One region of the Candidatus Pantoea communis genome, then DNA from elsewhere that is predicted to be linked to it. Evidence: predicted binding sites of a transcription regulator. Region 1 holds the regulator's gene; each other region holds the start of a gene.
What was found. Region 1 encodes CRP, which controls carbon source genes, mostly activating them, when cyclic AMP is high. Its sites were predicted from a motif close to ATGTGANNNNNNTCACAT; they were not measured.

Region 1 (4,459 bases):
TGATCGTGATTATTCCCTGGCAAGAACTTGAAGTCGCAACACTGGAAAACCTGATTGAAACTTTCGTGCTGCGCGAAGGCACCGACTATGGTGAGCAGGAGCGCAGCCTGGAACAGAAAGTCGCCGACGTGCGCCGCCAGCTGGAGCGCGGAGACGTTGTGCTGGTGTGGTCGGAACTGCATGAATCCGTCAACATTATGCCGAAAGGCGAATTTCGCGGTTAATGCACCGCGCAGTAATTCGTGGTAACAATGCTCATCGCCCGACTTCACAGGGAGTTCTGTTATGTCAGCCAGGCATCCAATCATTGCCGTGACCGGTTCCAGCGGTGCCGGTACCACGACCACCAGCCTCGCCTTCCGTAAGATTTTCCAGCAGCTGAATCTGCATGCTGCGGAAGTGGAAGGTGACAGTTTTCACCGTTATACCCGTCCAGAAATGGATATGGCGATCCGTAAGGCACGCGATCTGGGCCGTCATATTAGCTACTTCGGTCCGGAAGCCAATGACTTCGGGCTGCTGGAACAGACGTTTAAGCATTACGGAAAAACCGGGCTAGGTGAATCGCGCAAATATCTGCACACCTACGACGAAGCGGTGCCGTGGAATCAGGTGCCGGGCACCTTTACGCCCTGGCAGCCGCTGCCGGAAAACACTGACGTGCTGTTCTATGAAGGATTACACGGTGGCGTGGTTACACAGCAGCACAACGTCGCCGAGCATGTCGATTTGCTGGTCGGCGTGGTGCCGATTGTCAATCTGGAGTGGATTCAAAAGCTGGTGCGCGACACCAGCGAGCGCGGCCATTCCCGTGAAGCGGTGATGGATTCAGTGGTGCGTTCAATGGAGGATTATATCAACTTCATCACGCCGCAGTTCTCGCGCACCCACATCAACTTCCAGCGTGTACCTACGGTGGATACGTCCAACCCATTTGCCGCACGTGAAATTCCGTCACTCGATGAAAGCTTTGTGGTGATTCACTTCCGTGGACTGGAAGGCATTGCTTACCCTTACCTGCTGGCGATGATCCAGGGCTCGTTCATTTCGCATATGAACACACTGGTGGTGCCGGGCGGCAAAATGGGGCTGGCAATGGAGTTAATCATGACGCCACTGGTGCAGCGGCTGATTGAAGGTAAACGGATTGAATAATCCAGAAATTCTGTAGCGGCGGCCGTTTGGCCGCCCACTTATGTTATCGCTCAATCACTTCGTAACTGTGCGTCATTTTCACACTATTGCCGAGCATGATCGCCACCGAGCAATACTTCTCCGCCGACAGATCGACGGCCCGCGCCACCGCTTTATCGCTTAGCGCTGTGCCGCTAACGATAAAATGCAGGTTGATTTGCGTAAAAATACGTGGCGCTTCTTCACGGCGCTCGGACGTAAGTTTCACCTCGCAGTCAGCCACATCATTTCGGCCTTTTTGCAGGATCGATACCACGTCAATCGCGCTACAGCCGCCTGCTGCCATCAAAACCATCTCCATCGGGCTTGGCGCTTTATCACCCGAGTTACCGTCCATTAATACCTGATGGCCTGATGAGGATTCTCCGAGAAAGGTCAGCCCTTCCACCCATTTCACTCGTGCCTGCATTATTCTTTCTCCTGAAGTGGCGGTTTTGCCGCCAGAGTACGCTTTCACTTGATAAACAGCAATCCAGACTCTTCCGCCTGTTGCTGAAGCGAGACAACAGAAGACAGCTTGCAAAAGCTGTGCTACAAACAGTGCTGAAAATATTTTCGTCATCACAGACGAAGGCGGGAAGAATCAAAAGCGTAGCTTAAGAATCACCCGGAAATAATTTTCCTTTACTGGAAACGCTCGACGATTACACCGCCTGACAGGGAAAACTGCCCCCTGTGTTTTGGGCACGATTACAACAGAGGATAATAGCGAATGGTTCTCGGCAAACCGCAAACAGACCCTACACTCGAATGGTTCCTGTCCCATTGCCATATTCACAAATATCCGTCCAAAAGCACGCTCATCCATCAGGGTGAGAAAGCGGAAACGCTGTACTACATCGTGAAAGGTTCCGTTGCGGTTCTGATCAAAGATGAAGAAGGCAAAGAGATGATTCTCTCCTACCTCAATCAGGGAGACTTCATCGGCGAACTCGGCCTGTTTGAAGAAGGCCAGGAACGTAGTGCCTGGGTACGTGCTAAGACTGCCTGCGAAGTGGCTGAAATTTCCTACAAAAAATTCCGTCAGCTGATTCAGGTAAACCCGGATATTTTAATGCGACTTTCGTCGCAAATGGCGCGTCGTCTGCAAGTCACTTCCGAGAAAGTGGGCAACCTTGCCTTCCTCGATGTGACGGGCCGTATCGCGCAAACACTGCTTAATCTGGCGAAACAACCCGATGCGATGACGCACCCCGACGGGATGCAAATCAAAATCACCCGTCAGGAGATTGGTCAGATCGTGGGTTGCTCACGCGAAACCGTGGGTCGTATCCTGAAAATGCTGGAAGATCAGAACCTGATCTCCGCACACGGTAAAACCATCGTCGTCTACGGCACCCGCTAATTTCTTATCACCCACGGCGTGATGGCAACATCGCGCCGTTTTTGTTTGCGATGAGCTGATGTGGCGCCGAATCATCTATCATCCTGAGGTCAACTACGCACTGCGGCAAACGCTGGTGCTGTGCCTGCCTGTGGCACTAGGCTGGCTGTTTGGCGATCTGCAAAAAGGCCTGCTGTTCTCATTAGTCCCTGCCTGCTGCAACATGGCGGGTCTTGATACACCGCATAAGCGCTTCTTTAAACGCCTGATTGTTGGCGGCTCACTGTTTGCTACCGCCAGTTTTCTGATCCAATTTCTCACCAGTGACGCCATTCCGTTACCGCTGATCCTGTTTGTGCTGCCGCTGCTGATAGGCGTGACCGGCGAAATCAGCCCGCTGCACGGTCGCTTGTTGCCCGCCACACTGATTGCCGCCATCTTTAGCCTCAGCCTAGTAGGACGCATGCCCATGTGGGTGCCGCCGCTGCTGTATATCGGCGGCACGCTATGGTATGGCCTGTTTAACTGGTTCTGGTTTTGGCTGTGGAAAGAGCAGCCGATGCGCGAAACGCTCAGTCTGCTGTATCGGGAACTGGCGGATTATTGCGATGCAAAATACACACTGTTGACGCAGCTTACCGATCCCGAGAAAGCGCTGCCGCCGCTGCTGGCGCGTCAGCAAAAAGCCGTTGACCTGATCACCACCTGCTATCAGCAGATGCACATGCTCTCTGCCAGCCGCGATAACAGCCACAAGCGCCTGACGCGGGCTTTCCAGGTGGCGCTTGATTTGCAGGAGCACATCTCGGTGAGCCTGCACCAGCCGGAAGAAGTGCAAAAGCTGGTCGAGCAGAGTCACGCCGAAGCGGTGATCCGCTGGAATGCCAAAACCATCTCTGCGCGTCTGCGCCTGTTGGCCGATGCCATTCTCTATCATCAATTGCCCGATCGCTTCCACATGGAAAAGCAGCTCGGCGCGCTGGAAAAAATTGCGCGCCAGCATCCCGACAATCCGGTGGGCAACTTCTGCTATTACCATTTCAGCCGAATTGCGCGTGTGCTGCGCACCCAGAAACCGTTATACACCCGTGACCTGATGGCCGATCGCCAGCGCCGTTTGCCGTTGTTCCCGGCGCTGCGCAGCTATCTGTCGCTCAAGTCCGCTGCATTGCGCACCGCAGCTCGTATTTCGGTGATGCTGATGTTCGGCAGTGCGCTGGCGCTGTTCTTTAATATTCCCAAGCCTTATTGGATTCTGATGACCATCATGTTTGTCAGCCAGAATGGCTACAGCGCCACACGAGTGCGTATCCAGCACCGTGCACTGGGCACCTTTGCCGGATTGCTGATCGCCGCAGGATCGCTACGGCTCGAAGTGCCCGAATCGATCACCCTGCTGTTTATGCTGGCCATCACCCTCGCCAGCTATCTGGTCACGCGCAAGTATTACGGCTGGTCGATGATTGGCTTCACCGTGACGGCGGTGTATTCGCTCCAGCTGTTGTCGCTGAATGGGGCGCAGTTCCTGTTGCCGCGCATGATGGATACCCTGATGGGCTGCCTGATCGCCTTTGCCGGTATGATCTGGCTGTGGCCACAGTGGCAGAGCGGATTACTGCGCAGCAACGCGCATGATGCGCTGGAGGCTTATCAGGAAGCCTTGCGGATGTTGCTGGGGCCGGAGCAATCTCCTGAAAAGCTGGCTTACCAGCGCATGAGGGTCAATCAGGCGCACAATGCACTGTTCAACTCACTGAATCAGGCATCGAGCGAACCGGGCTTCAACGCGCAGTACCTGAAAGATATGCGCATGTGGGTCACCCACAGCCAGTTCATTGTGGAGCATATTAACGCGATGACGATCCTGGCGCGTGAGCACACCATGCTGACGCCAAAGCTGGCGGAACGCTATCTGCAATCCTGTGAAATTGCGCTGCAGCG
Region 2 (4,459 bases), on a different contig from region 1:
AGCGCGGTGATGACGGCCAGCATCACCATACAGCCACTGCCCGAAGTCCAGCCGGTATAGAGCCAAAACAGAGAGCCGAGCGCGGTCGCCACAAAGGTACGCACGCCGTTGATCATCGCATGATGGGTTTCCGCCGAACGTGCCTGAATCACCACTTCGCGCTGCAGGATGCTCTCTTCCAGCGTAGTGATACGGCTGTTGCTGCGCACACCATTAATCAGCAGCAGATACTCTGTTGCTGCGCCGACCCAACTTGCCACTGTCATCGGCACATTTTTGTTGCTGACGCTGATCAAACGACGCATCACCTTCATACGCTTATGCACGTCATCGACGTTATGGACGTCTTTCTCAATCAGCAGGCGATACTGCGTCGGAATATAATCCGGACGAGCGTTTTGAATCAGGAAGGTTTCAGCGGCTTGCGTAATTAACGTCAGCGACAGCGTATTCAGCATCTGTAAGCGGCGGCTGGTATTTTTCCAGCGCGAAGATTCCATCAGCAATTGGCTGCGCATGCCGTTGAGTGCCGTGGTGCGACGTACCAGCGCGCTCCAGGTGCGATCCACCTCGTCTTTATCCGCGTGGGCGACACACAGCTGCAGCAGTTTGTAATGCGCCACCAGCAGCGAATCGACTTCTGCATCAATCACTTTTTTGATCGAGCGCGGCGAAAACAGCATATCCGCAAGAATCGCACACAGAATCCCAATGACGATTTCACTGCAACGCTCAACGGCAAACTGGGGTGCCAGCGTTAAACCGCCACTGGCATCGGCAGTAATCACGATTATCAGTGCAGTGTAACCCGCCAGTCCCAATGCGTAAGAGTTCTCGACCTTAATCAGCGAAGAGAGCCAGACGCACATCCCCGCCCATAAACAGCACAGCAGCAGCATCACCACCGGTGCACGCACCGTAGCGATCATGATGGTGAGGGCGGCAATACAGCCAATAAATGTACCAATGATGCGCAGAATGCCGCGATAGCGCAGTGCGCCAGAATAGGGATCGCCCCCCGCAGCAAAGGCGGTACCACCAGCAACAATGCCGGCGGTCATCACCGCCCAACGCGGCGTTTCCAGATTAAAGTGAAAGCCAATCATCAGCGCCGCAACCAGCGCAAATGTCAGCTTCACCGGGAAACGCAAAAACTCAATCATAACGCCCTCGCTTAACCAAACTCGCGCAGGCGGTTAAAGAACTGCGTCAACGGCGAGACTTTGGTCTGGCGATCTTTATCACCGGTGATCACTACCGTGGCGGTAGTGCCCGCCGGAAAGCGGTTGCCCGGTTGATCGTCAAGACGAATACGCACCGGTACGCGCTGTGCCAGTCGTACCCATTCGAGGTTGGAATCGATGGTCGCCATACCTTTGCTGTCCACGCTGCTGCTGCTGTTGGTCACGCCCGCCGCGATGCTGTCCACCGTGCCGCGCAATACGGTATTACTGCCCAGCGGGGTGATTTCAGCGCGGAAGCCCGGACGCACGCCATCCAGCTTGGTCTCTTCCATATAAGCCAGCACATAGAATGAGTGCTGCTGTACCAATGCCACGGCAACGGAACCACGGGTGATGAACTCGCCCTGATAAACGTTCAGGTTAGTGACCCAGCCATCTGAAGGCGCTTTGATGGTGGTGCGATCCAGGTCGATCACCGCCAGATCGCGCGTTGCCACCGATTTCGCCAGCTGATGTTCGCTGGTTTGCAGATCGTTATTAGCCTGGTCGATGGCTTCACGCGACATGGCACTGGTGCCGAGTTGATTACGGCGCGCCGCTTCACGACGCTTTTCATTGACGAGTGCCTGGTAATATTCGACATCCGCCTGGGCTTCATCCAGCGCTTTCTGGTAGCGCGGGCGATCCACGACAAACAGCGTATCCCCCTGTTTCACCAGCTGGTTGTCGTGCACCGGCACGTCAGTGATAAGGCCGGTCACGTCCGGCGAGATCGCCACCACATCAGCGGAGAATTTGGCGTCACGCGTCCAGGGCGATTCGGTGTAGAACACCCAGGCGCGGAAGATGATCACGATTGCGATGATAACCAGCAGGATAGTAATCGCGTAACGCGCGATTTTTCTTATGAGCGCTTTCACTTAAAAACCTCAGACGAATAGACGGGATACAAGGTAAAACACGCAGCAATACAACGCTGTGTTAAAAAGTGCCGGATGCCACACCAGGTCATAAATTCCGCTGGGCGTCAGCACGCGTTTCACCAGCCAGAACAGCGCCAGAGAAACCAGTAGTTCAATGAAGATGGGCGGAAAACTCAGCCCGAATACGACAAATACCGGAAGCACACTCATTACGGTTCCTTAGTTCGACCTTGCCGGATTGCACCGATACCTGCCCTCATGCCGCATGGCACGTCGGGTTGAGAATCAGGGGATGATTGGGAGACTGATGGCAACATTCAGGCCGCGTTGAGCTAATGATAGCGTATCATCGTGTAAACACAGCCGTGTTAAGGTGCGGTGAACAGACCCAGCGTGCGTATAGTAACGCGCATGACTATACGTTTTCTACATATTGTGAGCTAAATCACTTTTTAGCCAGAGTAAACAATGGAACGACTTAAAGGCATGTCCATTTTCGCCAAAGTGGTTGAATTAGGTTCTTTTACCGCCGCGGCACGTCAGCTTCATCTTAGCGTTTCGTCAATCAGCCAAATTGTCGCCAAACTGGAAGATGAGTTGCAGGTCAAATTGTTAAATCGCAGCACCCGCAGTATTGGTCTGACCGAAGCAGGTAAGATCTACTATCAGGGCTGCCGCCGCATGCTGGCTGAAGCGTCTCAGGTGCACGAACAGCTTTATGCCTTTAATAATACGCCGATCGGTATTCTGCGTATCGGCTGCTCTTCCACCATGGCGCAAAACGTGTTGTCTGCAATGACCAGCGATATGCTACGTGAATATCCTGGTCTGAGCGTCAATCTGGTTACCGGCATTCCCGCGCCAGATTTGATCGCTAACGGCTTGGATCTCGTAGTCCGCGTAGGCGCGTTGCAAGATTCAAACCTGTTCTCACGCCGACTGGGCGCGATGCCGATGGTGGTCTGTGCCGCAAAAAGTTATCTGGCACAGCATGGTACGCCAGACAAACCGGGTGAAATCGATAATTTTTCATGGCTGGAGTACAGCGTACGCCCGGATAACACCTTTGAACTGGTCGCGCCGGAAGGGTTGGTGACGCGGCTGACGCCACAAGGGCGCTTCGTGACTAATGATTCACAGACGCTGATTCGCTGGCTGAAAGCCGGTTGCGGCATCGCCTATGTCCCCCTGATGTGGGTGATTGATGAGATTAACGCCGGGGAGATCGATATTCTGTTCCCGCAATATCACTCAGAACCGCGTCCGGTGTATGCGCTCTATACCGAGAAAGACAAGATGCCGTTGAAGGTGCAGGTATGTATCGATTATCTGACCGAGTACTTTAAGCAGGTGGCGCAACAGTATCAGCAGCATCGTAAGAGTTAACGGTCTGGGCGCCATACAGGGTGTCCCTTCGATGCGCGAAACGACTATTTGTAAGGTGCGCCATAGGGAAACTCAGACTGTTCGATAATCTATAGAGTCCGCCATGCGAACATCAACTTACGGTCATTCGTAGAGGCCGCCGTGGAATCATCAGACTCCACGGCCATTCGAAATGGTGCGTCATGGGGACATCAGACTTTACTGTCATTCGTCAGGTGCGCATTGATGCGCACCAGCAATGATTATGCAGTTCCGCCGACGGTGATTTTATCCAGCTTCAGGGTTGGCTGGCCGACGCCGACCGGCACACTCTGCCCCTCTTTACCGCACACGCCAACGCCTTTATCCAGCGCCAGATCGTTACCAACCATTGAGATCTGCTGCATTGCTTCAATACCCGAACCAATCAGCGTTGCACCTTTCACCGGCGTGGTGACTTTGCCGTTTTCAATCAGATAGGCTTCTGAGGTTGAGAAGACAAACTTGCCGGAGGTGATATCCACCTGACCTCCACCAAAGTTTGGTGCATAAATCCCGTACTCAACGCTGGAAATGATGTCCTGCGGCGTGGATTTACCCGCCAGCATATAGGTGTTGGTCATACGTGGCATCGGCAGATGCGCATAGGATTCACGACGCCCGTTACCGGTTGGCGGTACGCCCATCAGACGCGCATTGAGCTTGTCCTGCATGTAGCCTTTGAGCACACCGTTTTCGATCAGGACGTTATACTGGCCTGGCACGCCTTCGTCATCCACTGCCAGTGAGCCGCGCAGCCCTTCGATGGTGCCATCGTCAACCACGGTGCAGAGTTCAGAGGCCACCAGTTGCCCCATTTTTCCGCTGAAGACCGAAGTTTCACGACGATTGAAATCGCCTTCCAGACCATGACCGACTGCTTCATGCAGCAGCACGCCCGGCCAGCCAGCGCCCAATACCACCGGCAAGGTGCCCGCAGGAGCGGCA
Region 3 (4,459 bases), on a different contig from region 1:
GCAGCTTCACGGTGCGTCAGGATGGCGGCGACTATGTCGATACGCTTTATCCGGTACTGAGTTGGCTGACCTGGCCGATGTCGATTGGTAAATGGACACTGGAAGGTGTGGAAACACGTGCACAGTTGCTGGATTCCGATGCCATCCTGAAACAGCAGCAGGATCCGTATGCGTTTATCCGCAACGCCTACTTCCAGCGTAATGATTTCCTCGCCAACGGCGGGAAGTTAAAACCGGAAGAGAATCCGAATGCCAGTGCGATTCAGGATGATTTGAAGGACATCGATTCACAGTAACAAAAATGGCGACCTTAACAGTCGCCATTTTTTATGGTTTCAGCATCAGAACTTGTAGTTAAAGTTCGCGCCGTACAGCCAGGCTTTACCTTCGGAGTTAAAGGTGTAAGGCCCTTCTTTCACCGTGACTTTCTGGCCGTGCATGTAAGAGATACCGAGGTCAACTGACGCATTTTCATTGAAGGCGTAAGAAGCACCGGCGCTCAACCACAGACGGTCCTGATCCGGAATCGAGATAGAACGTTTGTCGGCGGGAACCGGGCTGTCATCAAACGCGATACCGGTACGGAAGGTCCAGTTATCGTCGTAGAAGTAAGTGGTACCCAGCGCGATGCGATACGCATCCTTGAAGCCTTCATCTTTATAGAACAGTGTCTGACCGTTGCTGCCAGTGGCCTTCAGCTCCTGGAACTGGCTCCAACTGGTGTAGGTCAGGCTATAGTGTACGGCCCACTGCGGTGCCACTTTATGCCAGCCCGACACTTCCCACATCTCTGGCAAGTTCAGCGTGAGTGAACCCGGAATGGTCTGGCCGCCGGTGCCGTAAGGCAGACCTAAAGCAATCGCCTGCGGTGTACCGTTGTAAGCGGTGGGAATGCTGCTCTTGTAATCGCCGTCAAAGTCAATTTTGACTTCTGAACGATAGGTGAAGCCGAAGCGGTTGTTCTTATCCACTTCATACAGGATGCCAGCGTTCCAGCCGTAACCCCATTCATCACCTTTCAGGTGGGCAACCTGAGTATCCGCTGGCATGCCGACGCGAGCGCCGGCTTCACCCGCATAACGTTCGATTTTTGCTTTAGCGTAAACCGCATCAAAGCCAACACCAAAGCTGAAGTGCTCGTTCAAACGATAAGCGGTGCTAAGGTTAAAGTTACCGGTCATCAGGTCGGTTTTACCACCGTAACCGCCCGCGGTGTAACCATCATTAAATTCCGTCGCCAGACCATAGTTAGAGGTGACGGATGCGCCTACCCACCACTGATCGTTAATCGGATGAACGTAATGGAGGTTAGGGATCCACTGATTCGGTGCGATGTTTTTCGCATTCAGGCTGTTGCCGGTTGGGCTCTGGCCGCTGATATCCACCTCTGGATCAATATAAACGGTACCGATGGAGAAAGAAGGGCGATCCATCAATGCCATGGTCGCCGGGTTACGACTGGCAGAGGCGGCGGTATCGCCCATCGCACCTTCACCCGAATAAGCACGACCTAAACCAATTGCTGAGAATTCATTAAGTTGAAAGCCTGCGGCGTAAACCTGGGAAGAGATAAGCGCCACTGCAGCTGCCACAGCTGACTTTGCAAACAGGTTCTTATGGTTCATGACCACAACCTCATCTAGATTTATTATTAAACGTTGTTACGTCGCGTAACAAAGGACGGCGGATTGTAGGGACTGATGACAAAGGCACATATCAGACCAGTGCGACGAGTATAGGTCTGACCTGTGTATTTGTTGCAATAATGTTTTTTAAATATTTCCGATTTGATCGATAAAATCAGATCTGCTTAACAAAATCTTGTCGATGCTCATCTAGCATAGCGGTCAAATTTGTTCTGGATCAATTTTTAGTATGATATTCGTCACTTAGCCGCTGAGAGATAGAAGCCAGGCCGCGCGGGGCGTACACTTTGTGTCAGAAAATGATCCGATTGTGTCGATTTATCGTCAGGAGAGAACAATGACTGATGCCATTAAAAAATGCAGTGCCACGGAAACGGCGGCGTGCTGCTGCGTAGATGTAGGCACCGTAATGGACAATACCGATTGCACGGCGAGCTGGTCTGGCGCTTTTGCCGATCGTCATGCGGCTGAAGCGATGCTGAAGCACCTGACGGACAAAGCGCGTCAGGTTGAATCCGAGCCTTGCGAGATTCACGCAGAATTCGTTGAAGAAGCGCCAGGGCTACGCCTGAATGTTGATTTCACTTTTGCCTGCCAGGCCGAAACCTTGATTTTTCAACTCGGCTTACGCTAATCCTGTCGCTGCCGGAAGCCCTTCCGGCAGCGTTTTCTCTTTTTCGTGTCTTCCCTCGCACTTTTTTTCTTCTGTTATTGGCGACTTAGCAACACCTGGTTAACACTGATGATCAGGTCAGACCTGTTTGGCAATGATGCTACGGTCGTAAATTACAGGTGAGTGCAATGAGCAAAGCGCAGCCGCTGCTGACGCGTCAGGGCGAACGAATCGCCATAACCCATGGATTACGCACGCCTTTCGCCCGTCAGGCGAGTGATTTTCATGGCATTCCCGCGCTGGAGTTGGGGCGCATGGTGGTGTCAGAGTTGATGGCGCGCAGCGAATTGCCGGTCGACATTATCGATCAACTGGTATTTGGCCAGGTGGTGCAAATGCCGGAAGCGCCCAATATTGCGCGCGAAATCGTGCTGAGCAGCGGATTGAGCGTGCACACTGATGCATACAGCGTCAGTCGTGCCTGTGCCACCAGTTTTCAGGCGGTGGCGAATGTGGCGGAAAGCCTGATGGCGGGTACCATTGATGCGGGTATTGCCGGTGGTGCAGACTCCTCATCGGTACTGCCTATTGGCGTCAGCAAGACGCTGGCGCGCGCGTTGGTCGATCTCAACAAAGCACGAACCTTCAGCAAAAAGTTGCAAATCTTACGCCGTCTGCGCCCACGCGATCTGTTGCCGGTGCCGCCTGCGGTTGCAGAGTATTCCACCGGCTTACGCATGGGTGATACCGCCGAACAAATGGCGAAAACCCACGGCATCACACGTGAACAACAAGATGCTCTGGCGCTGCGCTCACATCAGCACGCAGCACGTGCCTGGCAGTCAGGCGTGCTGGCGCAGGAAGTGATGGCGGCCTTTGTGCCGCCCTGGAAAGCACCGATTGAGCAGGACAACAACATTCGCTTTAACGCCAGCGCTAGCGACTACGCAAAATTGCGACCGGCCTTTGATCGTCGCCACGGTTCCGTCACGGCAGCCAACAGCACACCGCTGACCGATGGCGCGGCCGCGGTGATTTTGATGCGTGAAGGCCGTGCACGAGAACTGGGAATTACGCCGCTTGGCTATCTGCGCAGCTACGCGTTTACTGCGATTGATGTCTGGCAGGATATGTTGCTGGGTCCCGCTTATGCCTCACCGCTGGCGCTGGATCGCGCTGGCATTACCCTCAACGACCTGACGCTGATCGATATGCACGAAGCCTTTGCGGCACAGACGCTGGCCAATCTGAAAATGTTCCGTGATGAGCGTTTTGCGCGAGAGGTACTGAATCGCCCGCATGCCTTGGGTGAAGTGAATGAAGAACGTTTCAATGTGTTGGGCGGCTCCATTGCATACGGCCATCCGTTTGCTGCCACTGGCGCGCGTATGATCACCCAAACGTTGCATGAACTGCGGCGGCGCGGCGGCGGATTAGGACTGGTGACCGCCTGTGCAGCGGGCGGATTAGGCAGCGCAATGGTTCTGGAGGCCGAATAATGAGCGCATCTGCATTCCATTTACACATGCGCCTCGATCATGTCGGCATCATTACCATCGACGTGCCGGGCGAAAAGATGAACACGCTGAAAGCGGAGTTTGTCCCACAAATAAAAGCGGTGCTGGCTGAAGCGCGCAGCAATCCGAAGCTGGCGGGATTAGTGCTGATTTCGGGTAAAAGCGATAACTTTGTCGCCGGTGCGGACATCAGCATGATCGCCGATTGCCAGACGGCAGAAGAAGCGGAAGCTTTAGCCCGCCAGGGGCAAGAGGTAATGGCGGAGATTGCGGCGCTGCCTTTCCCGGTGGTCGCGGCGATCCACGGTGCCTGTCTCGGCGGCGGCCTGGAGTTGGTGCTGGCCTGCAGCGCACGTATCTGCACGCTGGATGATAAAACCCGTCTGGGCCTGCCGGAAGTGCAGTTGGGCCTGTTACCTGGCTCAGGCGGGACGCAGCGCCTGCCAAAACTGATTGGGGTGCCGCAAGCGCTACCGCTGATTCTGAGTGGTAAGCAGCTGCGCGCTAAACAGGCGTTGAAACTGGGTATCGTTGACGATGCAGTGCCTCAATCCATCTTGCTGGAAACGGCGATTGCGCGTGTGCATAAAGGAAAGGTTGTTCGCCGTGAGTTGTCACGTCGCGATCGTCTAATGCAGGCGCCACTGGCGCGCTCGCTGTTATTCGCGATGGCAAAACGGCAA

Region 2: the regulator CRP is predicted to act here: its motif matches at 2,541-2,558, upstream of aaeR (HTH-type transcriptional activator AaeR).
Region 3: the regulator CRP is predicted to act here: its motif matches at 1,874-1,891, upstream of F3J37_RS17690 (YfcZ/YiiS family protein).

What each region holds. Positions count from the first base shown of each region.
Region 1 covers NZ_VWXC01000025.1:24,872-29,330, reverse strand. Annotated here, with positions in the region: gene F3J37_RS24045 (hydrolase) at 1-3, shown strand, start outside; gene F3J37_RS24040 (YheU family protein) at 6-224, shown strand; gene F3J37_RS24035 (phosphoribulokinase) at 286-1,155, shown strand; gene F3J37_RS24030 (OsmC family protein) at 1,199-1,603, opposite strand; gene crp (cAMP-activated global transcriptional regulator CRP) at 1,907-2,539, shown strand; gene F3J37_RS24020 (YccS/YhfK family putative transporter) at 2,598-4,459, shown strand, end outside.
Region 2 covers NZ_VWXC01000031.1:14,571-19,029, reverse strand. Annotated here, with positions in the region: gene aaeB (p-hydroxybenzoic acid efflux pump subunit AaeB) at 1-1,163, opposite strand, end outside; gene aaeA (p-hydroxybenzoic acid efflux pump subunit AaeA) at 1,175-2,104, opposite strand; gene aaeX (p-hydroxybenzoic acid efflux pump operon protein AaeX) at 2,114-2,317, opposite strand; gene aaeR (HTH-type transcriptional activator AaeR) at 2,576-3,493, shown strand; gene tldD (metalloprotease TldD) at 3,736-4,459, opposite strand, start outside.
Region 3 covers NZ_VWXC01000013.1:101,727-106,185, reverse strand. Annotated here, with positions in the region: gene mlaA (phospholipid-binding lipoprotein MlaA) at 1-296, shown strand, start outside; gene fadL (long-chain fatty acid transporter FadL) at 342-1,625, opposite strand; gene F3J37_RS17690 (YfcZ/YiiS family protein) at 1,984-2,280, shown strand; gene fadI (acetyl-CoA C-acyltransferase FadI) at 2,448-3,758, shown strand; gene fadJ (fatty acid oxidation complex subunit alpha FadJ) at 3,758-4,459, shown strand, end outside.